DNA from 3 places in the Mesorhizobium sp. M0816 genome. Region 2 is predicted to be linked to each of the others. Evidence: riboswitches for the same ligand, from Rfam matches in the RefSeq annotation. Region 2 holds a riboswitch; each other region holds the start of a gene.
The links. Region 2 has a riboswitch for cobalamin ahead of metE (5-methyltetrahydropteroyltriglutamate--homocysteine S-methyltransferase). Riboswitches for the same ligand answer to the same signal wherever they lie in the genome.
Positions count from the first base shown of each region.

Region 1: another riboswitch for cobalamin. It lies ahead of NKI17_RS17395 (DUF1636 family protein); the one in region 2 lies ahead of metE (5-methyltetrahydropteroyltriglutamate--homocysteine S-methyltransferase).
Region 3: another riboswitch for cobalamin. It lies ahead of NKI17_RS22230 (CbtB domain-containing protein); the one in region 2 lies ahead of metE (5-methyltetrahydropteroyltriglutamate--homocysteine S-methyltransferase).

Region 1 covers NZ_JAMYOT010000010.1:41,362-49,289, reverse strand. Annotated here, with positions in the region: gene NKI17_RS17405 (cobaltochelatase subunit CobN) at 1-67, opposite strand, end outside; gene cobW (cobalamin biosynthesis protein CobW) at 86-1,126, opposite strand; gene NKI17_RS17395 (DUF1636 family protein) at 1,123-1,557, opposite strand; cobalamin riboswitch at 1,596-1,799, opposite strand; gene NKI17_RS17390 (winged helix-turn-helix domain-containing protein) at 1,829-3,028, opposite strand; gene NKI17_RS17385 (NADH-quinone oxidoreductase subunit A) at 3,365-3,730, shown strand; gene NKI17_RS17380 (NuoB/complex I 20 kDa subunit family protein) at 3,721-4,302, shown strand; gene NKI17_RS17375 (NADH-quinone oxidoreductase subunit C) at 4,308-4,910, shown strand; gene NKI17_RS17370 (four helix bundle protein) at 4,932-5,282, shown strand; gene NKI17_RS17365 (NADH-quinone oxidoreductase subunit D) at 5,378-6,568, shown strand; gene nuoE (NADH-quinone oxidoreductase subunit NuoE) at 7,004-7,928, shown strand, end outside.
Region 2 covers NZ_JAMYOT010000033.1:29,447-37,374, reverse strand. Annotated here, with positions in the region: gene NKI17_RS31160 (MFS transporter) at 1-1,252, shown strand, start outside; cobalamin riboswitch at 1,751-1,951, shown strand; gene metE (5-methyltetrahydropteroyltriglutamate--homocysteine S-methyltransferase) at 2,047-4,383, shown strand; partial or broken gene NKI17_RS31150 (FMN-binding negative transcriptional regulator) at 4,491-4,691, opposite strand; gene NKI17_RS31145 (dihydrodipicolinate synthase family protein) at 4,703-5,644, opposite strand; gene NKI17_RS31140 (trans-sulfuration enzyme family protein) at 5,697-6,929, opposite strand; gene pdxR (MocR-like pyridoxine biosynthesis transcription factor PdxR) at 7,013-7,928, shown strand, end outside.
Region 3 covers NZ_JAMYOT010000014.1:155,079-163,006, forward strand. Annotated here, with positions in the region: gene cobD (threonine-phosphate decarboxylase CobD) at 1-180, opposite strand, end outside; gene cbiB (adenosylcobinamide-phosphate synthase CbiB) at 179-1,150, shown strand; gene cobO (cob(I)yrinic acid a,c-diamide adenosyltransferase) at 1,516-2,133, opposite strand; gene cobU (bifunctional adenosylcobinamide kinase/adenosylcobinamide-phosphate guanylyltransferase) at 2,135-2,656, opposite strand; gene NKI17_RS22225 (CbtA family protein) at 2,649-3,431, opposite strand; gene NKI17_RS22230 (CbtB domain-containing protein) at 3,447-3,626, opposite strand; cobalamin riboswitch at 3,663-3,859, opposite strand; gene NKI17_RS22235 (aromatic ring-hydroxylating oxygenase subunit alpha) at 4,001-5,194, shown strand; gene NKI17_RS22240 (heparan-alpha-glucosaminide N-acetyltransferase) at 5,413-6,411, shown strand; gene NKI17_RS22245 (methyltransferase family protein) at 6,428-6,934, shown strand; gene NKI17_RS22250 (MerR family transcriptional regulator) at 6,949-7,335, opposite strand; gene mgtE (magnesium transporter) at 7,475-7,928, opposite strand, start outside.

The DNA.
Region 1 (7,928 bases), on a different contig from region 2:
TTTGCCTGAGATCGACAGGCTCGGCGAGATCGCCGAGCGAGGCGGATGTGGTGGTGAGGATGTGCATCGCGGCTCGTACCTGGGGTCAGCCGGCGAGGATACGCTCGATGGCCGGGCGGTTCAGCCCTTTCAGGCCGATGACGACCAGGCGCGAGCGGCGGTCGTCTTCAGCGGTCCAGGCGCGGTCGTAATAGTGGTTGACGCGCGGACCGACGGCCTGCAGCAGGAGCCGCATCGGCTTGCCGCCGACTTCGACGAAACCCTTGACGCGCAACACGTTTTCTTCCTCCGCCGCCGTGGCGACCCGTTGTGCGAGCTCGTCCGGGTTGGACACGGACGCGATGTCGATGACGAACGAGTCAAAATCGTCATGTTCGTGGTCGAGCTCGTCGTCGTGGTGGGTCTTGCGGTTCTCAATGTCGTCCTCGACGGCGAGGCCGAGGCCGAGCAGCACCGACGGGTCGACCTTGCCTTGCGAAGTCGGTACGATCTTCACCGCTCGCGCAACGTGCTTGCCGATGACGGCATTGGCACGGGCCGAGCCGGCTGCGTCCATCAGGTCGCTCTTCGACAGGATGATCAGGTCGGCGCAGGCGAGCTGGTCTTCGAACACTTCCTCGACCGGATCGTCATGGTCGAGCGTCTCGTCCTGCGCGCGCTGGGCCTGCAGGGCGTCCATGTCGTTGGCTACGCGGCCATCAGCCAGCGCCGGTCCGTCGACCACGGCAATGACGCCGTCCACCGTCACGCGGCTTTTCACCGACGGCCACTGGAAGGCCTGGACCAGCGGCTTGGGCAAAGCGAGGCCGGATGTCTCGATCAGGATGTGGTCGACCCTCGGCGTCAGCGACAGGATTTGGTCCAGCGCCGGGACGAAATCATCGGCGACGGTGCAGCAGATGCAACCATTGGCCAGCTCGACGATGTTTTCCTCGGGGCAGGTGTCGATGGCGCAGCCCTTCAGGATCTCGCCGTCGATGCCGATGTCGCCGAACTCGTTGACGATGATGGCCAGCCGCTTGCCTTTGGCGTTTTCGAGCAAATGGCGGATCAATGTCGTCTTGCCGGCGCCGAGAAATCCGGTGACCACGGTGCAGGGAACGCGCGAAGGGGAGGCAGCGGTCATATCAAGTCCTTCAGAAGGTCAAGGGGAGGGATGCGGGCAACCAGGCCGCGCTTCAGGCAATCGGGACGGCCGCGCCATGGAATGAGCCCATCCGTCGAGGTGGCGAACAGCTTTGCCCCGGTGACGAGATCGGCGCCGCTGGTCGTGGTCAGATCACCGAAGACGTAACTCCAGCAGCCGTCGCGCAGCATGGCGGCGCTGAGCCGGCGCTTGCAATTGCCAAGGCATTCGACGGTGCGGATTTTGATGTTTTCGCTGGAAGCGGCGCGGCGCGTGTCCTCTGCGAGCAGTTCGCCGGCGCGCGGATGAGCGTCCGAACCGGTCTCGTCACGGCAGGACGAGCAGACGATGACGGTAACGCCGGCCGGGGAATCACCATGGCCGGACAATAAATCCGCTGTCTCAGCCGGAAAACTGCTGTCGCGTTCCAAATCAGGCTCCTTGCCCGGAAAACCCGCCAGGCGATCGGATTCTTATGTCCTAGACGGCAGGTCTCCTGGCTCGCGGGTCATCGCCTGGGTGCCGCCTTCCCGGGAACATCCCAGTGGTTTTCGGCCTTGGCTCGTCGCTTACAGTTGCGGGGACAGCCGCGGATTTGAAATCGAGATTTCGCACCGCATTCCCTCTTGGCCCTTGCCGTTGCGGGCAGGGGACCGTCTGGAACGGATTTAGGCTTGTGGGGGTAGTCGTGTCAACGCACGTCTATGACGCGGCGATATCCGCGAGCGGCCGGCCGAGGTCGCCGGCAGCGGTCACCTCGATGCGTTCCAGGCCGAGCCAGCCCTGCATCTGCTTCAATTCTTCGAAAAGCTCGGCTGCGGTTTGCAGCGAGGCGCCGGGCTCCGCATAGGCGGCATGGACGCGCAGCACGCCGGCCGGTCGGTCGGCCCTAAGGTCAACGCGCCCGACGATGCTGTCGCCGAGCAGGAATGGCAGCACATAATAGCCATACCGGCGCTTTTCGGCCGGCGTGTAGATCTCGATGCGGTAGTGGAAGTCGAACAACCGCTCGGTGCGCGACCGCTCGAAGACGACAGGATCAAACGGCGCGAGCAAGGCGCGCGCCTCGATCTTGCGCGGCAAACGGGCGTCCTTGTGGAGATAGGCTGTTTTGTTCCAGCCTTCGACGCTCACCGGCAACAGGTCGCCGGCCTCGACCAGTTCCTCGATGCGGCCCTTGATGTCGGCGGGCGACAGCCGGAAATAGTCGCGCAGGTCTCCTGCCGTGGCGATGCCGTGGGCGCGGGCCGAGATGCGCAGCAATTCGCGATGTGCATCCTCGGGACAGGGAACCGGTAGCGCGAGTACCGCCGGCGGCAGCACGCGCTCCGGCAGATCGTAGAACCGCTCGAAGCCGCGGCGATGCGCAGTGGTGATGCGGCCGGCCCAGAACAGCCACTCGAAGGCATGCTTGGCATGGCTCCAGCCCCACCAGCCGCCCGAACCCTTCTGCCCTTCGAAAGCCGACGCCGCGATCGGGCCTCGTTCGGCGACCTCGCGATAGATGTCTTCGATATAGGCGGCGTGCTCGCGGCCCCATTTGGCCAGCCCGCTGTACATTTCGTCGCCGCGCTCGGCCCGCTGCATGCGCCAGCGCATCAGCGGATAGGTCTCGACCGGCAAGAAGGAGGCTTCGTGCGCCCAGTATTCGAAGACCATGCGCTTGCGCGTGACAGCGGCGGCGTCGAGCAGCGCCAGCTTGTAGGGGCCAAGCCGCGAATAAAGAGGCATATAGTGGGCGCGCACCACGGCGCTGACGGAATCGATCTGCAGCAGGCCGGTACGGGCAAGCACGCGGGCCAGATGCCGGCGGTCGGGCGTGCCGGTGGGGCGCGGGTCATTGAATCCCTGTGCCGCGAGCGCAATGCGACGGGCCATGGCAAGCGAGATTTTTTCCTTCATGAAGGCGGTATCCGGACGATTTTAGGACAGAGAAAATGACCTGCGATTCCGCGCTATGCTAGCAGGGTTTTGGCGGCATCCATGTCAGGAGAGAAAAGTGGAGTAAAAAGTGAAGGAAATCAAACAGGAGCGGATCGGACCAGTTTTCCCGGATATGCCGTCCAGCACCGCGATTTGAACAAGGTTTGACTTGCTTCGCCGAAAGCGCTGCGCTAACCCTCGCCGCGTTGCAGCATAGAGCCCTCTTCAAACGGTTCAGTGGTTAAACTGTCACGCTTCCGCAAGTGGGTCCGGTGCTGTAATCAGAGTGGATTGGCCGCAACGGAAAGCTGCAGAATGAACGCATTGTTGAGTTCGTACCTGCCCATCGTCCTGTTCATCGGCGTGGCGCTGATCGTCGGGCTGGCGCTGCTCGCCGCACCCTTCCTGGTGGCCTACCGCAACCCCGATCCGGAAAAGCTTTCTGCCTATGAGTGCGGCTTCAACTCGTTCGACGACGCCCGCATGAAGTTCGATATCCGCTTCTACCTGGTGTCGATCCTGTTCATCATCTTCGATCTGGAGGTGGCCTTCCTGTTTCCTTGGGCGGTGTCGTTCAGTCAGATCGGCATGCTCGGTTTCTGGTCGATGATGGTGTTTTTGGCGGTGCTGACCATCGGCTTTGCCTATGAATGGAAAAAAGGAGCGCTGGAATGGGATTGAACGACAGTTCCGGCACGCTCGTCGCGCCGAAGCCCAAGGGCCTCATCGACCCCAACACCGGCAGGCCGGTAGGGTCTGACGACCCGTTCTTCCTGGAGATCAACAACGAGCTCGCCGACAAGGGCTTTCTCGTCACCTCGACCGAGGCTCTGATCACCTGGGCGCGCAGTGGCTCGCTGATGTTCATGACGTTTGGCCTCGCCTGCTGCGCCGTCGAGATGATCCATACGTCGATGCCGCGCTATGACTCGGAGAGGTTCGGTGTCGCGCCGCGCGCGTCGCCGCGCCAGTCCGACATCATGATCGTTGCCGGCACGCTGACCAACAAGATGGCGCCGGCGCTGCGCAAGGTCTACGATCAGATGCCGGAGCCGCGCTACGTCATCTCGATGGGCTCCTGCGCCAATGGCGGCGGCTATTATCATTATTCCTATTCGGTGGTGCGCGGCTGCGACCGCATCGTGCCGGTCGACATCTACGTGCCCGGCTGCCCGCCGAGCGCTGAGGCGCTGCTTTACGGCATCCTTCTGCTGCAGAAGAAGATCCGCCGCACCGGCACGATAGAGCGGTGAGCGGCATGACCCAGGCGTTGAACGACCTCTCGACCTATCTCGGCGAGAAGCTGATCGGCCGGATCGGCGTGGCGGTGCTCGCCTATGGCGAACTCACCATCTCGGTCGAGCCGCGCGACCTGATCGAGGTGGTCACCTTCCTGCGCGACGATCCGAAATGCCAGTTCATCTCGATCATCGACGTTTGCGGCGCCGATTATCCGTCGCGGGCAAAGCGCTTCGACGTGGTCTATCATTTGCTGTCGCCGAGACAGAATATCCGCGTCCGCATCAAGGTCCAGGCCGACGAAGAGACGCTCGTGCCGTCGATCACCGGGATTTATCCCGGCGCCGACTGGTTCGAGCGCGAGACCTACGATCTCTACGGCGTGCTGTTTTCAGGCCATCCGGATCTGCGGCGGATTCTGACCGATTACGGCTTTGAAGGCCATCCGCTGCGCAAGGACTTTCCGCTGACCGGCTTCGTCGAGGTGCGTTACGACGACGAAGCCAAGCGCGTCATCTACGAGCCGGTCGAGCTCAAACAGGAATTCCGCAATTTCGATTTTCTCAGCCCTTGGGAGGGGACGGATTACGTCCTTCCAGGCGACGAGAAGGCAAAGCAGTGAGTGGTGAATTGTGAATAGTGAATGGAAAAGCGGGATGGAACGTCCGGGAAAATCAACGACTATCGAGATCTGAACGTATGGAAGGATTCGATGGTATTGGCTGCGGACATCTATCTCGCGACGAAAGCATTCCCGCGAGAGGAAATGTTCGGCATGACATCCCAGATGCGGCGCGCGGCATCGTCGATACCGGCAAATATCGCCGAGGGTTTCGGCCGCGGTCAGCGCAAGCCCTTCGTTCAGTTCCTTCGTATTGCGCAAGGTTCGTTGAAGGAACTGGAAACCCATACGCTTCTTTCGATGAGCGTGGGACTGTTGGACGAGAAGAGTGCAGGGCTGTTGTCGGTCAGGTTCGAGAAGTTGGGAAGATGATGCGTTCGTTCATTCGATCGCTGGAGGTCGATTCAGGCCAATGACTATTCACCATTCACCATTCACCATTCACGTGGCGCGCGAGCAACACGCTCATGGCTGAAACCTCCGTTCGCAACTTCAACATCAATTTTGGCCCGCAACATCCAGCGGCGCACGGCGTTTTGCGTCTGGTGCTGGAGCTTGACGGCGAAGTCGTCGATCGCGTCGATCCGCATATCGGGCTGTTGCACCGCGGCACCGAAAAGCTGATCGAGGCCAAGACTTATCTGCAGGCCGTGCCCTATCTCGACCGGCTCGATTATTGCGCGCCGATGAACCAGGAGCACGCCTTTGCGCTCGCCGCCGAGCGGCTGCTCGGCATCGAGGTGCCGAAGCGGGGCCAGTTGATCCGAGTTCTCTATTCGGAAATCGGCCGCATCATGTCGCACATCCTCAATGTGACGACGCAGGCGATGGATGTCGGTGCGCTGACGCCGCCGCTGTGGGGCTTCGTCGAGCGCGAAAAGCTGATGGTGTTCTATGAGCGTGCCAGCGGCTCGCGCATGCATGCCGCCTATTTCCGCCCCGGCGGCGTCCACCAGGACCTGCCGCAGAAGCTGGTCGAGGACATCGGCAGCTGGATCGACCCGTTCCTGAAATCGGTCGACGACCTCGACTCACTCTTGACCGGCAACCGTATCTTCAAGCAGCGCAATGTCGACATCGCGACGGTGTCTCTGGCCGACGCCTGGGCCTGGGGTTTTTCGGGCGTCATGGTGCGCGGCTCGGGTGCACCCTGGGACCTGCGCAAATCGCAGCCCTATGAATGTTACGCCGAGATGGATTTCGACATTCCGATCGGCAAGAACGGTGACTGTTTCGACCGCTATCTGGTGCGCATGGAAGAGATGCGCCAGTCGGCCAAGATCATGCGCCAATGCGTCGACCTGTTGCTCGGTAAGGAGGGCAGCGGGCCGGTGTCCAACCTCGACGGCAAGGTGGTGCCGCCGAAGCGCGCGGCGATGAAGCGCTCGATGGAAGCGCTGATCCATCACTTCAAGCTCTACACCGAAGGCTACCGCGTGCCGGCCGGCGAGGTCTATGCCGCCGTCGAGGCACCGAAGGGCGAGTTCGGCGTCTATCTGGTCTCCGACGGCACCAACAAGCCCTATCGCTGCAAGCTGCGCGCGCCCGGCTTCGCGCATCTCCAGGCCATGGACTTTTTGTGTCGCGGCCACATGTTGGCCGACGTCACCGCCGTGTTAGGTTCACTCGACATCGTGTTTGGTGAGGTCGATCGGTGATGATGGGAATGGCTCGACCGTCAAAGGCGTTTCTGGCCGCGGCATGCCTTGCGGCTTCCGCTGAAGTGTCGCTTGCTGGGTCCGGTGAGGGTCCCTCGTCAACCGATCTTCTCAAAGAGGGGTTCAAGCTTATTGCAGAAGGCGATCTGCTTACAGTCCGTGGCTTGAGCACCCAGACCCCAGCAATGGATGAGGGCATTCTTGTCCATGGCCGGCCGTCGACATCGTCCAACTGCGCGGTTCATGACAACCTCGTAGCGTCATTGATCCCCGAAGAATATCGTTGCAAGCCAATAGCTTGGGTGTATAGCCGCTATGACGGATACATCCGCCTGAAGCGTGGAAATGAAGAGTTCGTATGCGTTTTGGGGCGATCCGAGGATTGCTATCGTGCCTATGGCTCCCGCCAGTAGAAACCGAAGAAGCGAAATCGCAATGTCAGTCCGCCGTCTCGCAGAAGCCAGCCTCCAGCCAGCCTCCTTCGCCTTCAACCGGGCGAATGCGGCGGCGGCGAAGCAGTGGATCAAGAAATATCCGAAGGGACGCGAGCAATCCGCGATCATCCCCTTGCTCATGCTGGCGCAGGAGCAGGAAGGCTGGGTGACCAAGGCGGCGATCGAAACGATCTCCGACATGCTCGACATGCCCTATATCCGTGGGCTGGAAGTCGCCACCTTCTATACCCAGTACCAGCTCAATCCGGTCGGCACCCGCGCGCATATCCAGGTCTGCGGCACCACGCCCTGCATGCTGCGCGGCTCGGAAGCGCTGATGGATGTCTGCCGCTCGAAGATCCATCACGACCAGTTTCACACCAATGACAAGGGCACGCTGTCGTGGGAGGAGGTCGAGTGCCTCGGCGCCTGCGTCAACGCACCGATGGTGATGATATTCAAGGACACCTATGAGGATTTGACGCCGGAGCGGCTTGCCGAGATCATCGACCTTTATGACGCCGGCAAAGGTGCTTCGGTGACGCCAGGACCGCAAAACGGCCGCATCACTTCCGAGCCGGCCAGCGGCCTGACGACCCTCAAGAGCGAAAAGGCGATCCTCAAGGCGACCCGCGACCGGGAAACCAGGGCGGCGACCAAGGCCGCCAAGGATGCAGAGCCGGCGGCTGCCGCCGCAGCATCAGTTCCGCCAGCTGCTCCTGCCGCGCCGGCGCCGGTTGCGCCCTCGAATGCCAGCAAGCCGAAGACCGACGCGGTCGAGACCAACCCGGCGCTGAAATCGCCGTCGGCGACGAAAGTCGCGCCCGCGGCGGAAAGGGCGGCGAGCGTCGCAGCGCCTCTGCATTCGGCCGCCAATGCCAACAAGGCCGAACCGCAGGTCGAGGACGTCTCGAAACAGCGCAGAG
Region 2 (7,928 bases):
CTCTTGGCAAGCCTCGATGGGGGATATCCTGCCTCGCGAACACCTGCCTAGCGCGGTTGCGCTCAACGGCATGAGCTACAATCTCATGCGCAGCATCGGGCCGGCGATTGGCGGCATAATCGTGGCCACAGCCGGTGCGGCCTTCGCGTTCCTCTTTAACGTCTTTTGCTACTTCGCTCTGATCGCTGCGCTGTTGCGGTGGAAAGCCGTACGGGCACGACAAGCGCTGCCGCGGGAGGCTTTCGGCAGTGCGATGGCGGCGGGCTTCCGTTACGTGCTCTTGTCGCCGAACCTTCTCAAGGTGATGTGCCGGAGTTTCATTTTCGGCCTCACCGCCGTTGTCATTTTGGCTCTCCTGCCGTTGGTTGCTCGCGAACAGGTCAAAGGGACCGCGGTCACCTACGGCGTGATGCTTGGCTTCTTCGGCTTGGGAGCGATTTGCGGCGCGCTCCTCATCGGGCGGGTCCGAGAAGTTCTCTCCAACGAATGGGTCATTCGCGGTGCGTTCTTTATATTGGCGATCAGCTGCTTCTTTCTGGCATGGAGCGAGCACGTTTGGCTGAGCTGTCTGCTCCTCATGCCAGCCGGTGCGGCCTGGATTCAATCATTCTCGCTGTTTAACGTCACAGTGCAGCTTTCGGCGCCGCGGTGGGTGGTTGGACGCGCCCTGTCTCTCTATCAGACGGCCACATACGGCGGCATGGCGGCGGGAAGCTGGCTTTGGGGCGAACTGGCGGATGTCCAAGGTGTTTCGGGAGCCTTCCTCGTCGCCAGCGTGGTTCTTGTGATTGGTGGACTGATGGGGATCGTTCTGCGTCAGCCGGATTTCGAAACGCTCAATCTGGATCCGACCAACAAGTTCAGCGAACCGACGCTGCAACTTGATCTGCGGCCACGAAGCGGTCCGATCATGGTGATGGTCGATTATCGTATCGATCAGAGAGATGTCCCAGAATTTCTCAGTGTGATGACATCGTGGCGAAAAGCCCGGCTGCGAGATGGCGCCAGACAATGGGCGTTGCTGCGTGACCTGGAAAAGCCCGAACTATGGACCGAGTGCTATCATGTGCCAACCTGGGTCGAGTATGTTCGCCACAACAACAGGCAGACCCAGGATGACGCCGAAATCGTTGCGCGCCTGGAAGCGCTGCACCGTGGCGATTGCCCGCCCAAGACGCATCACAAGATCGAACGCCAAACCGTGCGCGTGCACGACGATTTGCCGCTCAGGCCTCATTTGGACAGGACTTGAGCTGGCCCGTTGGTTTGAGCCGGTTACCTTGAGCCGGTGGGCTGCGAACAAGCAGGTCGAGACATTGGCCTCGATCACTTCGCAACACGCCGCTGCGCCGGGCCTCGGGTGCTCCCCTCGAAATCATTGTGTCGTGTCACCGAGGGCATCACGGCCAACAGCTTCCTAGGCAACAGCCTCGCCATTGAGCCGAATATGGTCGCGAGCAGATCACCGACGAAGCGGTCGGAACCTCGGAGCCGAAGTTCGATGCCGAGGTGGCGTTCGCATGATGCGGGAAGCAGCACCACGGCGCTTGCCGGTATGTTTGCCGCCGGGAGCCGACGAACTCCTATCCTCCTGGACAAGGGCGCCGTGCGTCATTGCTTTGATTTACCGGCCGCTCAAGGCTTCCACAGTTTTCGCTTTCGAGGCGACCTTTGGAACATGCCAACGGAAATTTAACATAACGACATAAACATTTCTTTATGCGGCGTTGACAAAGAAGCGAACTGTTGTAATTGTCTCCCGCGTCGTGGTTCTCCGTACGGCGCTGCCGCAGCGGAGCTAAGAGGGAAGCCGGTGCGATGCCGGCGCTGCCCCCGCAACTGTTAGCGGCGAGCCAACCCCACTCATGTCACTAAGGCGAATAGCCTTGGGAAGACGGGTAGAGGCTATGACCCCGCGAGCCAGGAGACCTGCCACGGCGAATTACGTCCACGGGCGGGGTGTCTCGGTGGCCGCTGCAGCCTGGCGTTCGTGCCGGCCTGCTAGGGCCTTCCTTGTCACCGACGCCCCAACCATCGGGGTCTGGCATGACTGTCTCTCAGCAAATTCCTGTAGCAACGCTCGGCGTGCCCCGCTTCGGTCGTCGGCGAGAACTGAAATTCGCGCTTGAAAGCTACTGGTCCGGAAAATCGTCCGCTGCCGACCTTCTCACGACCGCGAAGGCGCTCCGTGCCGCTAGCTGGGAGGAGCAGCACGATCGCGGCGTGTCGAAAATCCCGTCGAACGACTTCTCGCTCTACGACCATGTGCTCGACACCGCAGCCATGGTCGGCGCCGTTCCATCCCGTTACGGCTGGAATAGCGGCGAGGTTCCACTTGACATCTACTTCGCAATGGCGCGGGGCAACCAGGGTCAGACGGAGGATTGTCGACACGCTGGTCACCAGCAGGCGACTCATGGGTCTGATGTAACCGCGATGGAAATGACCAAGTGGTTTGACACCAACTATCACTACATTGTGCCGGAACTCAACGATGATCAGACGTTCGCCCTCTCGTCGACGAAACCGGTCGATTACTTCATCGAGGCTAAAGCTCTCGGCGTTCACACACGCCCAGTCATCCTTGGACCGATCACCTTCCTCAAGCTGGCGAAATCGCCTGCCGAAGGATTCGATCCCATCGCGCTCCTGCCGCGGCTGCTGCCCGTCTACGAGCAACTCCTGCAGAGGCTGAAGCTGTCGGGAGCCGACTGGGTGCAGATCGATGAGCCAGCGCTTGTCCTCGATCTGAACCCGAACGAACGAGCTGCGTTCGAATTCGCCTATGGCCAGCTGTCGAAAGCCGCGCCCGAGCTGAAGATCATGCTGGCTACCTATTTCGGGCCGCTGGGAGACAATCTCGAAACCGCGGTTTCTCTGCCCCTGGCCGGGCTGCATATTGATCTCGTGCGCGCTCCCGAGCAACTGGAAACCGTGGGTCGGCTCGCACCGAAGGATCTGGTGCTCTCGCTTGGCTTGATCGATGGCCGCAACGTCTGGCGTGCGAACCTGCCCGCCATTCTCGACCGCATCAAACCGATCGTCGCCGGCTGGCCCTTGGACCGCGTCGAGATCGCGCCTTCTTGCTCGATGCTGCACGTGCCGATCGACCTGCGCATGGAGACCGAACTCGACGCGGACATCAGGTCGTGGCTCGCCTTCGCGGCCCAGAAGACCGACGAGTTGGTGTTGCTGGCCCGGGCCCTGACTCAAGGCAGGGATGCGGTGGCAGGCGCGTTGAAAGCGTCTGCCGAGGCTGCCGCCACTCGCGTGACATCCACGAAGATCCATGACCCGCTTGTTGAGGGACGGATCGCCAGCATTGACGACAGCATGAAGCGACGAGAGAGCGCTTTTGCCGAGCGCTCCAGAGTCCAGGCCGGCACGCTCGGGCTGCCGCCGTTCCCGACGACGACCATCGGGTCCTTCCCGCAGACGCCGCAGGTACGCAGGGCGCGGGCCGCTCATGCGAAGGGCCAGCTGAGCTATGTCGATTACGAGACCTTCCTGAAGAAGGAGATCGAGGCTGCAATTCGCTGGCAGGAAGAGATCGGGCTGGACGTGCTGGTGCACGGTGAGTTCGAACGAAACGACATGGTACAGCATTTCGGCGAGCAGCTGTCCGGCTTCGCCTTCACCCAGCATGCCTGGGTGCAGAGCTATGGGTCGCGTTACGTGCGCCCCCCCATCATCTTCGGCGACGTATCGAGGCCCAATCCGATGACGCTGCGCTGGTGGCAATTCGCCCAGTCGCTTACGGAAAACCCTGTGAAGGGAATGCTCACAGGCCCAGTGACCATTCTCAACTGGTCTTTTGTTCGCGACGACGTACCGCGCTCCGAAGCATGCCGCCAGATCGCGCTCGCCATCCGCGACGAAGTGACGGATCTCGAATGGTCCGGCGCAAGGATGATCCAGATCGATGAGGCCGCGTTTCGCGAAGGATTGCCACTGCGCCAGTCTGATTGGAACGACTATCTCGACTGGGCTGTCGAATGCTTCCGGATCGCTTCAACGGGTGTAAAGGACGCGACTCAAATCCATACCCACATGTGCTATTCGGAGTTCAACGAGATCATCGACGCGATCGCTGAAATGGATGCGGATGTCATTTCGATTGAGACGTCGCGCTCGAAAATGGAACTGCTGGACGCCTTCACGAGCTCCAAATATCCGAACGAAATCGGGCCCGGAGTCTACGACATTCACTCACCACGTGTCCCGGAAGTCGGGGAGATTTCGGATCTCGTCATGCTTGCCCGCGAGCGACTGTCGGATTCCCAACTGTGGGTAAACCCGGACTGTGGCCTCAAAACACGCAAATGGGAGGAGGTCCGCCCTGCCCTCATGAACATGGTCGATGCAGCACGTGCGCTCCGGTAGAAAGTGTAGGCCAGAGGGTTTCCTGGTTGCTCACCATGTGGTGAGTGACCGGCTGCCGCATGTCGGCCGTGAATGTGCCAAAACGCGATCACATCCTTTGAAATAAGTCACTCGAGCGAGAATGTGCACTTTCCTTCGGCACGTGTATTAATCGCGCAGGAGTAAAGGGTACCGTTTTCTCCCTGTGACGTGTCGAGTTCGAAGGGGATGTGATTGGCGTCGAGACCGCTCCGGCCATGGGTTATCAGCATGCCAAGTGCACTGTTCTCGATCAGTTCGTAGAGGACTTCTCGGCTCGGTTCATCGAAATGCGCGGGTACTACATGACAGGTTCCTTCACTGGCCGCCGGGTTCGCTGTTCACCGGCTGGCATCCGATGCAAGCGTTCCAACGCGGCGGCGATCTGGCGCTTCGCTGCTGAGGGCAGAGGCAGGATGGAACGCGGGGGGTCGGCACGGCAAATGTCGAGCAATTCGGCAAGTGCATAGACGACGCGAAGGCTCGAGAACTCCTTGAAGAGGCTCCAGAGCGGCGCAAGCGTGGCATCGATCCGTCGCGCTTCGGCCGCATCGCCCTGTTGCGCCGCCGTGACGATCTTCACGCAGACCTCGGGCAGGATGCCGGCGAGGACGCTGTACCATGTGTCGGCGCCGGCGATCATGGCCTCTGCAGCGTTCCAGTCGCCGCTGTAGCCGATCGAGAACCCTTCCGGCATAGTGCGCCTCTGGTCGGCCAGATGGCTCTTGATCGCATCGCCCTTGTCTGTCGGATTCTTGATAGCGACGATCCCCCGCACCTTTGCCAGGCGGTTGACGAGTGCTGGGGTGAAATGGAAATGCGTCGTGCCTGGATTGTCGTAGATGACGATCGGAAGGCCACTTTCGCGCGCCACCGTGGAGAAATGTTCGAACACCTCGTCATCAGTGAGCGGGGTGTAAGAGGCGGCGGCAAGCAACCCCGCGGCAGCCCCAAGGGCCTTAGCGTCCTGCGCGAACCTCACTGCTTCATCGGTGCGCAACGCGCCCACACCCACCACGACCGGCGTTCGCCCGGCGATTTCGTCCAAGGTCTCGGCGAGCGTCCGTCGCCGTTCCTCGCGCGACAGATACATGTAGGTGCCGGTGCTGCCGAGAAGACCGATGGAGTCGACCTGAGCGGCGCCAAGCCGAGCAATCAGCCTGCGCAGAGCAACGGTATCGACGCGGCCGTCACGATCGGCGGGCGTGATGGGAAACGCGGAAAGACCGCTCAGGAATGCCATGGCAAGGCTCCAGGTTTGTGCGTGAGCGCAGGACTGGCCGGACGACAGGTCATCACAAGGCGTCCAGAGCCCGCCGCAGGTCGGCGATTAGGTCATCGGCGTCTTCAAGGCCCACCGAGAGACGCATGAGGTCCTCGCCGACTCCGTCGGCCAAATGGGCATCCTTGCGGATCGGCTGCCGAGCACGTGTGAGGCTTGCTGGATGATAGATGAGGCTGTCGGCATCGCCGAGGCTGACAGCCCGGGTGATCAGGTTGAGCCGGTCCATCATCCGCCGCGCGCCCTCGAACCCAGCGTGGAGGCCAAAGGCCAACATGCCCGACCCTTGGGACATCTGCTTTCGCGCCGTCACCTGATCAGGGTGCGAGTCGAGGAAGGGATAACTCACCCATGAAACCGCCGGGTGCGCCTCGAGCGCCTTAGCCACCGCAAGGGCCGTGGCGCTGTGCCGTTCCATGCGCAGCGTGAGCGTCTTCAGACCGCGCAGGATCAGGAAGGCTGACATGGGCGAGAGCGCTGCGCCGGTGATGTAGCGCAGGCCCGTTTCGTGCAGCGTGCGGAGCGTTTGCGCGTCGCCGAGAATCGCCCCGCCAAGGGCATCGCCGTGCCCATTGATGTATTTGGTCAGCGAGTGGAGCACGAGGTCTGCCCCATGTTCGAGCGGCCGCTGGAGCGCGGGGGAGGCGAAGGTGCTGTCGACTGCAACCTTCACACCGCGCGCGCGGGCGCGCTCGGCAATGGCAACGATGTCGCAGATGCGGCTCAGCGGATTCACCGGCGTCTCGAAGAAAACAAGCCGGGTCCGCTCGGTAATCGCGGCATCGAGATTGTGAGGATCGGACAGGTCGACCGCGACGACCTTGATGCCGAAGCGGGGGACCGCCTGTTCGACCATGGCAAGCGTGTTCGCATAAAGCGTCCTGTGGACGATGAGTTCATCGCCTTGGGACAGGAGCGACAGGATCAGCGTCCCGAAAGCCGCCATCCCCGAGGCAACGACCAGACCTGCCTCGGCTCCTTCCAGATTGGCGAGCCGTTGTTCGAGGATCTCCGTCGTCGGATTGTATTCGCGCGCATAGAGCCTTCCGCCAAGCGCGGCGGCGGCCTCGTTCGCTGCCACGCTTTCGAATCCATAGGTCGAGGTCAAGAAGACTGGCGGCTGAACGGCATTGGAAAAGCGGGCCGGATCGTAGCCATGATGGATCGCCCGAGTGGCGAATCCGGGACCGGTGTCGTTGAGCGACCGCGTGAGAGCATCGGTTTCCGATTGATAGGAGCGGGTCATTCGGCCTCTAAGATCTTGCTTGGGTTTCCGAAAGATTGACGGCAAACTGGCCAATGTGAAATATCCAGTTGGCGATGAATGAAATGGTCCAGTCTTCAAGTGCCGGTTCTGCAGGTCGCACGCACGCGATGGGTGCACGCCAGATCTACGAGGCTCTTCGCGAGCAGATCCTCGGAAGTGTCTACGAAACCGGCAGTCAGCTGCCTTCCTCCCGAGGCCTCGCAAATGACCTTGGGGTTTCGCGAACGACGGTGACAGTCGCCTATGAGCAACTGGCCGCGGAAGGTTTCATCGAAGCCCGTCAAGGCGCGCGACCTCGCGTTGCATCTTCGTTGATCGGCCCTGAGACACGCCGCATGTCCGCGAAACGGTTCGGCCCGGTTCTTCTGTCCGCCTATGGGCGACGACTGCGCGCTACACCGCCCTGGCCAGATTATCTGCCGAATGCGCTAAAGGTCGATTTCCGCTATGGCGACTTGGCGCCGTCAGATTTCCCTGCATTGATCTGGAAACGCGCGATGAACGAGGCAATGGCGCAGCGCCCGTTGCGTCTTGCCTATGACGACCCTCGCGGCTCGCGCCGGCTGCGTCAGGCGCTCCAGGGCTATCTCTGGCGCGCCCGAACCCTGAGCTGCGACCTCGAGCAGATCATCATCGTCAACGGTTCGCAGCAGGGCCTCGATCTGTGCGCGCGCCTGCTTCTCGATCCCGCCGACCGCTTCGTCATCGAGGACCCGTGCTACAGGATGGCGCGTCAGGTCTTTGCCAGCACAGGCGCCTCGCCCATCCCGGTCACCGTCGACGAGGACGGGATGAAGACGGAGTTGCTGGCGGGGATTGGTGCACGACTGGCCTATGTCACGCCATCGCATCAGTTTCCGCTGGGCGGCGTCATGCCGATCACACGCCGCCACCAGCTTCTGGAATGGGCGCGGAACAACAGCGCCTATGTGATTGAGGACGACTACGACAGCGAATATCGCTACGACATCAATCCGG
Region 3 (7,928 bases), on a different contig from region 2:
CGCTGTTTCCGGCAATCGCGACAGGGCGGTGGCGGGCAAATCGAAAAGCGGGTAGGAGTGCGGATTGATCCCGGTCGAGAGGTCGACGAAAGGCAGCGGCGCGTGAGGGAAAAGCGCCCTCGCCCGGCCAAGGCTTCCGCCGTGGTCCACTGCCGCCGTCACTCCATCAAGAGACTTCATGCCGATCCTGATCACTTTCCTGTCGCTGGCCATCGAACTTGTACTCGGCTACCCGGCCCGGCTCTTCGATGCCATTGGCCATCCCGTCACCTGGTTCGGCAGGCTGATATCCTTTCTCGACCGCAGGCTCAACCGCGCCACTGATTCCGACGCCCACCGTCGCGGCTGGGGCGTCGTCGCGCTGCTGGTGATCGTGCTGGTGCCGGCCGCCCTCGCCCTCTGGCTCGAAACCTTGCTTTGGAGCATTCCCCTCGGCTTGTTGGTCACCGCAATCCTGGCGACGTCGCTGCTGTCGCAGAAGAGCCTGGCCGAGCATGTCGAAGCGGTCGCCGACGCACTCGACAGCGGCGGACTGGATATGGGCCGCATTGCCGTCTCGCGGATCGTCGGTCGCGACCCGGAAAAGCTCGACAGGGCCGCTGTCTGCCGCGCCGCGATCGAAAGCCTGGCCGAGAATTTCTCCGACGGCGTCGTCGCGCCGGCCTTCTGGCTCGGTATCGGCGGGCTCGCCGGCGGCGTCGCCTACAAGGCCGCCAACACCGCCGATTCGATGATCGGCCATCGCACCCCGCGCCACGAAGCCTTCGGCTGGGCGGCTGCGCGCTTCGACGATTGGATCAATCTGCCGGCGTCGCGGCTGACGGCGCTGCTGATCGTACTCGCCGCTTTTCTGGTCAAGGGCGCCGACGCCAAGGGCGCCTGGCATGCCGTGCGGCGCGATGCGAAAAAGCACCGCTCGCCCAATGCCGGCTGGCCGGAAGCAGCGATGGCCGGCGCGCTCGGCCTGGCGCTCGCCGGCCCCCGTTCCTATGACGGCGTCATGGTCGAAGACGCATTGATGGGCGAAGGCGGCCGGCGCGATGATGTCGAGAGCACCGACATCCGACGGGCGCTGAAACTCTACCGCGTCGCCGACTTACTGCTGATCGCGCTGTTCGGCGTGGTCGCGGTGGTTGTTATCTTGGCGTGATCTTCGCCCGATCTCAGGCGAAACAAAAAACCCACCATGCGGCGGGTCGTTGGAGCCAATTAGCACCATAGCCAAATTAGTAGCATAGCTGCCGGCACAAAGCAAGAACAAAATAGGGCTACGCCTCAAATAATCGCGTCAGGTCGGCGCCGCCCTTCACCCTTACCATTCCAGGGGCGAGCCGCTTCGTGCGGCTTTCCCTTCTCCCTTTGTGGGAGAAGGTGGCCGCGAAGCGGCCGGATGAGGGGTGTTCCAGCTTGGCACCAACAGCGCCCCGGCCAGCGCCCCTCAACCGTCTTGGCGCTGCGCGCCAATCCACCTTCTCCCACAAGGGGAGAAGGAAGAAGAGGCGCCAGCAACACCCCTCAGAACTCGATCCCTTGCTGCGCCTTCACGCCGGCGGAGAAGTGGTGCTTGGTCACGCCCATCTCGGTGACCAGATCGGCCGCCTCGACCAATACCGGTTTGGCGTTGCGGCCGGTGACGACGACATGCAGGCCTTCGCGACGCGCCTTCAGCGCCGCGACCACCTTTTCGAGATCGAGGTAGTCGTAGCGCAGCGCGATGTTCAGCTCGTCGAGCACCACGAGGCTGATCGACGGCTCGGCCATCAGCTCCAGCGCTTTCGCCCAGGCAGCCTCGGCCGCCGCGATGTCGCGCTTCAGGTCCTGTGTCTCCCAGGTAAAGCCCTCGCCCATGGCGTGCCAGACGACACGGTCACCGAAGGCGGCAAAGGCGTCTTTCTCGCCGGTGTGCCACTTGCCCTTGATGAACTGGACGACGCCGACGCGCTTGCCATAGCCGAGCATCCTGAGCGCCAGCCCGAAGGCGGCCGTGGTCTTGCCCTTGCCCGATCCGGTGTTGACGATCAGCAGCCCCTTCTCGAGCGTCTTGGCCGCGACCTCGGCATCCTGCACCGCCTTGCGCTTGGCCATCTTGGCGCGGTGGCGTTCCTCGTCCTTGGGATCGATAGTATCAGCCATGTCATTTCACCTTGAGCGGCAGCCCCGCCACCATCAAAAGCACGGTGCCGGCAACAGCCGCGACGTCCTGGTTCAGCCGGCCGGCGGCGTCGCGAAACCGTCTTGCCAGCGCATTGTCCGGCACGATGCCCTGGCCGATCTCGTTGGACACCACGAACCACGGCCCACGCGGCCGCGACAGCACATCGGCCAGCCTCCGGCATTCGGCCCCGACATCATGGTCGGCCAGCATATGGTTGGTCAGCCACAGCGTCAGGCAGTCGATCAGCACCGGCTGGCCGTCAGGCAGCGCTCCGATCGCGCCGGCAAGGTCGAGCGGCGCATCGATGGTCGTCCAGCCGGCGCCGCGGCGCGAGCGGTGCAGCGCGATGCGCTGGCGCATCTCGTCGTCATAGGCTTGCGCCGTGGCGATATAGCTCCAAGGCGGCGGGCCGACCGTCACCAGGCTCTCGGCATGCGCGCTCTTGCCGGAGCGCGCACCGCCGATGACCAGGGTCAGTGCCCCGGCAGCGCGGTCAGGCAAAGCTGTCGCGCAGGCTGGTCGCCGTGCCCGTGAAGCGTCCGCGCACCACGCCGACGACCGCGCCGAGCACCAGCCAGAACACCAGATTGGTCAGCGTCACCGCCACCACGAACTGGTGGTGCAGGCCTTCCGGGATCGCCGTCTCGAAGCTATCGGGCTGCGGCGCGCCGACGATATGCGGCGCAACGATCAACGCCACGGCAAGAGCCACCAGCGGCAGCGATCTGCGGAAGACGATAAGGCCGAGACCGGCCGCTGTCGCCACCACTGTTGCCCACCACCATATCTGGCGTTGGACAAGGTCGGCCGCCGGCATCGCTGGCAGTTCCGGCGGCAGGCCGAGGCCCGGCGCCAGCGTGAACACGGCAAAGCCGGCAAGCCCCCAGAACAGGCCCTGGCGCCAATTGCCGATGCCGCCGGCGAATTCCGAAACCGCAACCAGGACCAGCGCAAAGCCGATGCCGGTGACGATATTGGCAACGACGCTGAAGCCGAAGCGTTCGAAACCGTCGGCCGGCGCCCAGCCTTCGTCTTCCGCCGGAGCCATCGCTTCAGCCGCTGCCGGCGCGGCGCTGCTCATAGCCGTCGTGCCCGCGGCGTTTTCGGCCGGTGTCGCAGGTGCCGCGGCATGGTCATGGCCGCCGCCGGCCTGTTCATAGACTTCCGCCTTCAGGATGAGCGGCACCGTGGCATAGGCTTGCATGCAGGCGAGAGCCACGCCGGCCACAAGCCCTGCGATCGCCGCGATGAACACGACGTTGCGAAACAGTGTCATGATGTCAGCCCCTTGTCAGTGGCAGGGAAAGCCCATCGAGTGGCGATAGTCGTGCGCGGCATTGTGGACCGCATCGATATGCGAGAAGCCGACAAAGCCCATGACGAAAATGCCGAGGAATGCAGCAAGCGCCAGCTGCATGAGACGCGACTGCGAGGAGGCGGAAGCGCCGAGCGAGACGGAAGCGGTATTCATGTCTTGTCCTTTCGCCCTCCACCCGAGGGCATAGAAGTCAGTTTCCTGTCGCCGGCAGGTCTCCTGGCTCGCGGATCAGCGCCCTTCCCCACCTTCCCGAAGGCGAACCTTCAGTGGCATATGGAGAGGACTACCGCACACAGTTGCGGGGGCAGCCACGGCATTGGGCAAACAACTTGCCCTCACCGCATTCCCTCTTGGTTCCAAACGGAACCGACGACATCAGCGACTATAGGCAGAATCGCCGCGCCCGGCAAACCAAATTCCGCCGGATCGTGTGGCGAATGCGCCGCCTCGCCAAGCCCGGTCGGCCGGCGCCGCGATTGACAATTTTCGCAGCCGGGTGTCGGCTGGCGGATGGGGAGGAAGCCGGCATGCAACCCAGCCCGAATGAGCGCGGTCCCTACAACGGCCTGACGCGGGCCGAGCCGACGCTGCCGTCATCAGCCTATTGGGACATCGCGGCCTATCAGCGCGATCTCGAGGCCATCTGGTATCGCAACTGGCTGCTCGTCTGCCGCGAGGCCGACCTTGCCCAGCCGCTGGCTTTCAGGACGTTCCGCATAGGCACGCAGGAGGTCGTCGTGCTGCGCGACGAGACCGGCGAGTTGCGCGCCTTCCACAACACCTGCCGGCATCGCGGCTCGCAGCTTTGCCAGCAGAGCGAAGGACGGCTGAAGGCGCGGCTCATCACCTGCCCATACCATGCCTGGTCCTATTCGCTGCACGGCGATCTGGTGCGCGTGCCGTCGAAATCGCTGCCGGACGGCTTCGACAAGGCCGATCATCCGCTCTACCGGGTCGCGCTTTCGGTGTGGCGCGGTTTCGTCTTCGTCAATCTGGCGGAAGACGCTGCCGGCTCGGCTGAAACATCCTTCGATCCGGCATCCGGTAACCTCGCCAACTGGCCGCTGGAAACGCTGCTGAGCGGCCATGTGCTGCGCAAGGTGATAAACTGCAACTGGAAGGTATTTTGGGAAAATTTCAACGAGTGCCTGCACTGCCCCGGCGTCCACAAGGACCTGTCGCGGCTGGTGCCGATCTATGGCCGCGGCCTGATGGGCCGGCACGACGACCCCGAATGGGCGCGCCACGCCGACAATGACGCGCCGGAATTTGCAGGCGGCTTGCGGGCCGGGGCCGAAACCTGGTCGCGCGACGGGCGCGTCCACGGCTCGGTCTTTTCCGGCCTGACGCCGGGCGAGCGTGCCGCCGGGCAGACCTATGCCACCAGCCTGCCGTCGATGTTCGTCGTCGGCCATGTCGACTATGTCAGGACCGTGCGGCTGGTGCCGCTTGGGCCGGAGCAGACCGAACTTACCGCCGAATGGCTTTTTTCGCCCGAAGCGCTCGCCGATCCGGCCGCGGATATCGACAACATCGTCGCCTTCGGTACCCAGGTGCTGGAGGAGGATGCTGATATCTGCGAGGTCAACCAGATGGGCCTGCGCTCGATGCGCCACAAGGCCGGCGTACTGATGCCCGAGGAGTACGACTTGCACCGCTTCCACAACTGGGTGCGCGAGCGCCATGCGGCGCTCGCACATCAAAGCGATTTGGGCAGATAGCGCCAGGTGACGAAGCCGCAGGCCGCCGCCAGCAGGCCGAGTGTCGCGAAAACCGCGCCCAGTCCGAAAAACGCCAGCACGCCGGCCAAAGGCTTTCCGGCTTTGGCCTAAAGCAGCTCTGATGCCGACCGGTACCAACGCGACGCAAGGCCCTGCTTCTTTTGACGGTGGCAACCGTGATAGTCGTCTTGCCGGGGCTGAACCAAGACAGCGAGACCATGAGCATCGACACGCCGAGCGCAGCCGTTCAGGATCAACCGAAGTCGAAGCGCATCGCCGTTATCGACATTGCACGCGGCATCGCTTTGCTTGCCATGGCGAGCTATCATTTCACCTGGGACCTCGAATTCTTCGGCTACACCGATCCCGGCCTCACCGCCTTCGGCTGGTGGAAAATCTACGCGCGCTGCATCGCCTCGAGCTTCCTGTTCCTGGTCGGCATCAGCCTCTATCTCGCCCATGGCAAAAAAATCCGCTGGACCGGCTTCTGGAAGCGCTTCGCCATGGTTGCCGGGGCAGCGCTCGCAATATCGCTGGTCACCCGCATCGCCACGCCCGACGGCTTCATCTTCTTCGGCATATTGCACGAGATCGCGCTCGCCAGCCTGCTCGGCCTGGCGTTCCTGCGCCTCCCGGCGCTACTGACGCTTGCCGTGGCGGCCCTCGCTATTGCCGCGCCTTTCTACCTGCGATCTGAGCTTTTCGATCATCCGGCTTTGTGGTGGGTCGGCCTGTCGGCGACCAACCCGCGCTCCAACGACTACGTTCCACTGCTGCCCTGGTTCGGCGCCGTACTTGCCGGCATCGCGGTTACCAAGCTCGCCGCCACCTCCGGCGCGCTGACGCGGCTGTCGGCCTTGGCGCCCGGCCGCTGGGCAAATCCGCTGGTCTTCATCGGCCGGCACAGCCTTGCCTTCTATCTGATCCATCAGCCGGTGCTGATCGGCTCGGTCTGGCTGTTTTCGCAATTCATGCCGGCGCAGGCCGAAACCAGGGAGGTGAGTTTTGTGAAATCCTGCCAGATATCCTGCGAGCAGGCACGCGACACCGAGTTCTGCTCCAGCTATTGTGCCTGCATGCTGGACACTCTCCAGGGCGAAGCCTCGCTTGACCGGCTCTACAGCAACGACCAGTCCCCGGAGTGGAAGGCGCATATTGGCGAGCTCGCCGGCACCTGCACCGCCCAAACCGAGGCGGCGGAACCGGGAACGCGCTAATCGAGGGAGGACAATAATGAGCGACAGTCACCCGAAACCCGTGCAGCAAAATCCTGGGCAGCCGAAGCTGGGGTACATCCCATGGCCGCCGCTGATCTATATCGCCGCCATCATCGTCAGCGTCGCGCTAGGGCTGTTCTATCCGCTGCCGTGGATCGGCGATCTTCTCGGCGACATCCTGTTCGCCGCCGGCCTTGTGGGGTTGGTGGCGGTTGCCGCGCTCTGGTTCACGGCAATCCGCACCATGATCCGCGCCAAGACGACGCTCAACCCGAACGGCGTGCCTGACCATCTGGTGACTACCGGACCCTTCGCCGTCAGCCGCAACCCGATCTACCTCGCCAACACGCTGCTGCTGATCAGCCTCGCCTTTGTCACTGGGATCGCCTGGTTCCTGCCGTTGGCGGTCATCGCGGCGTTCCTGACGCAGAAGCTGACGATCGAGAGCGAGGAGAAGGTGCTGACGGCCAAATTCGGCAAGAAATACCGGGACTACGCCAAAAGGGTGCGGCGCTGGATTTGAGCCGAGGCACCGGCTTAGGTGGTGACGCCGAGTTCCACCAGCCGCTCGACGCAGGATTCCTCTGCCTGATCGAGCTCGGCCAGCGTCTCTTCGAGGTCGCGGCGTTTCTGGCGCAAATCCTCGCGCTTTTCCTCGATGCGCTTGATCATCAATTTGAGTTGGCCGACCTCGCCGGGCGGCTCCCTGTACATCTGGATGATTTCGCGGATCTCGTTGATCGAGAAGCCGAGCCTTTTTCCCCGCATGATCTGGCGGATGAGATGCCGGTCCGACGGACGGAACAGCCGAGTGCGGCCGCGTCTTACTGGCTGCACCAGCCCTTCGTCCTCATAGAAGCGCAACGTCCGCGTCGACACGTCGAATTCGCGGGTCAGCTCCGTGATCGAATAATATTCCCGCATCGTCACTCCAATGCCCCGGCCACGCCGCGAGTTCCAACTGGCCGGCGCCGCCGGCGCCCAGGCGCGTACCAGAATCGGCGGACAAGGCACCTTTCAAAGCCTCGCATGGCATTTACGTAAAAGTCAATTGAGGTGACGTTCAGCGCACGCCGAACCACCATGTGGCGAGCCCGAGAAAGGCAAAGAAACCTACGACATCGGTGACCGTGGTGACGAAAACCGCCGAAGCCACAGCCGGATCGATCTTGAAGCGGTCGAGCAGCAGCGGGATAAGGATGCCCGCCAGAGCCGCCACGAACATATTGATGATCATCGCAGCCGCAATGATGCCGCCGAGATTGCGATCGTGGAACCAGGCAGCAGCCACGAGGCCGATCAGGATGGCAAAGATGATGCCGTTGATGAAGCCCACCCCGATTTCGCGGCGGATGATGCGGCCGGCATTGTAGATGTCGAGGTCCCTGGTCGCCAGCGCCCGCACCGTGACCGTCATGGTCTGCGAGCCGGCATTGCCGCCCATGCCGGCGACGATCGGCATCAGCACCGCCAGCGCCACGATATGCTCGATGGTGCGGTCGAACAGGCCGATCACC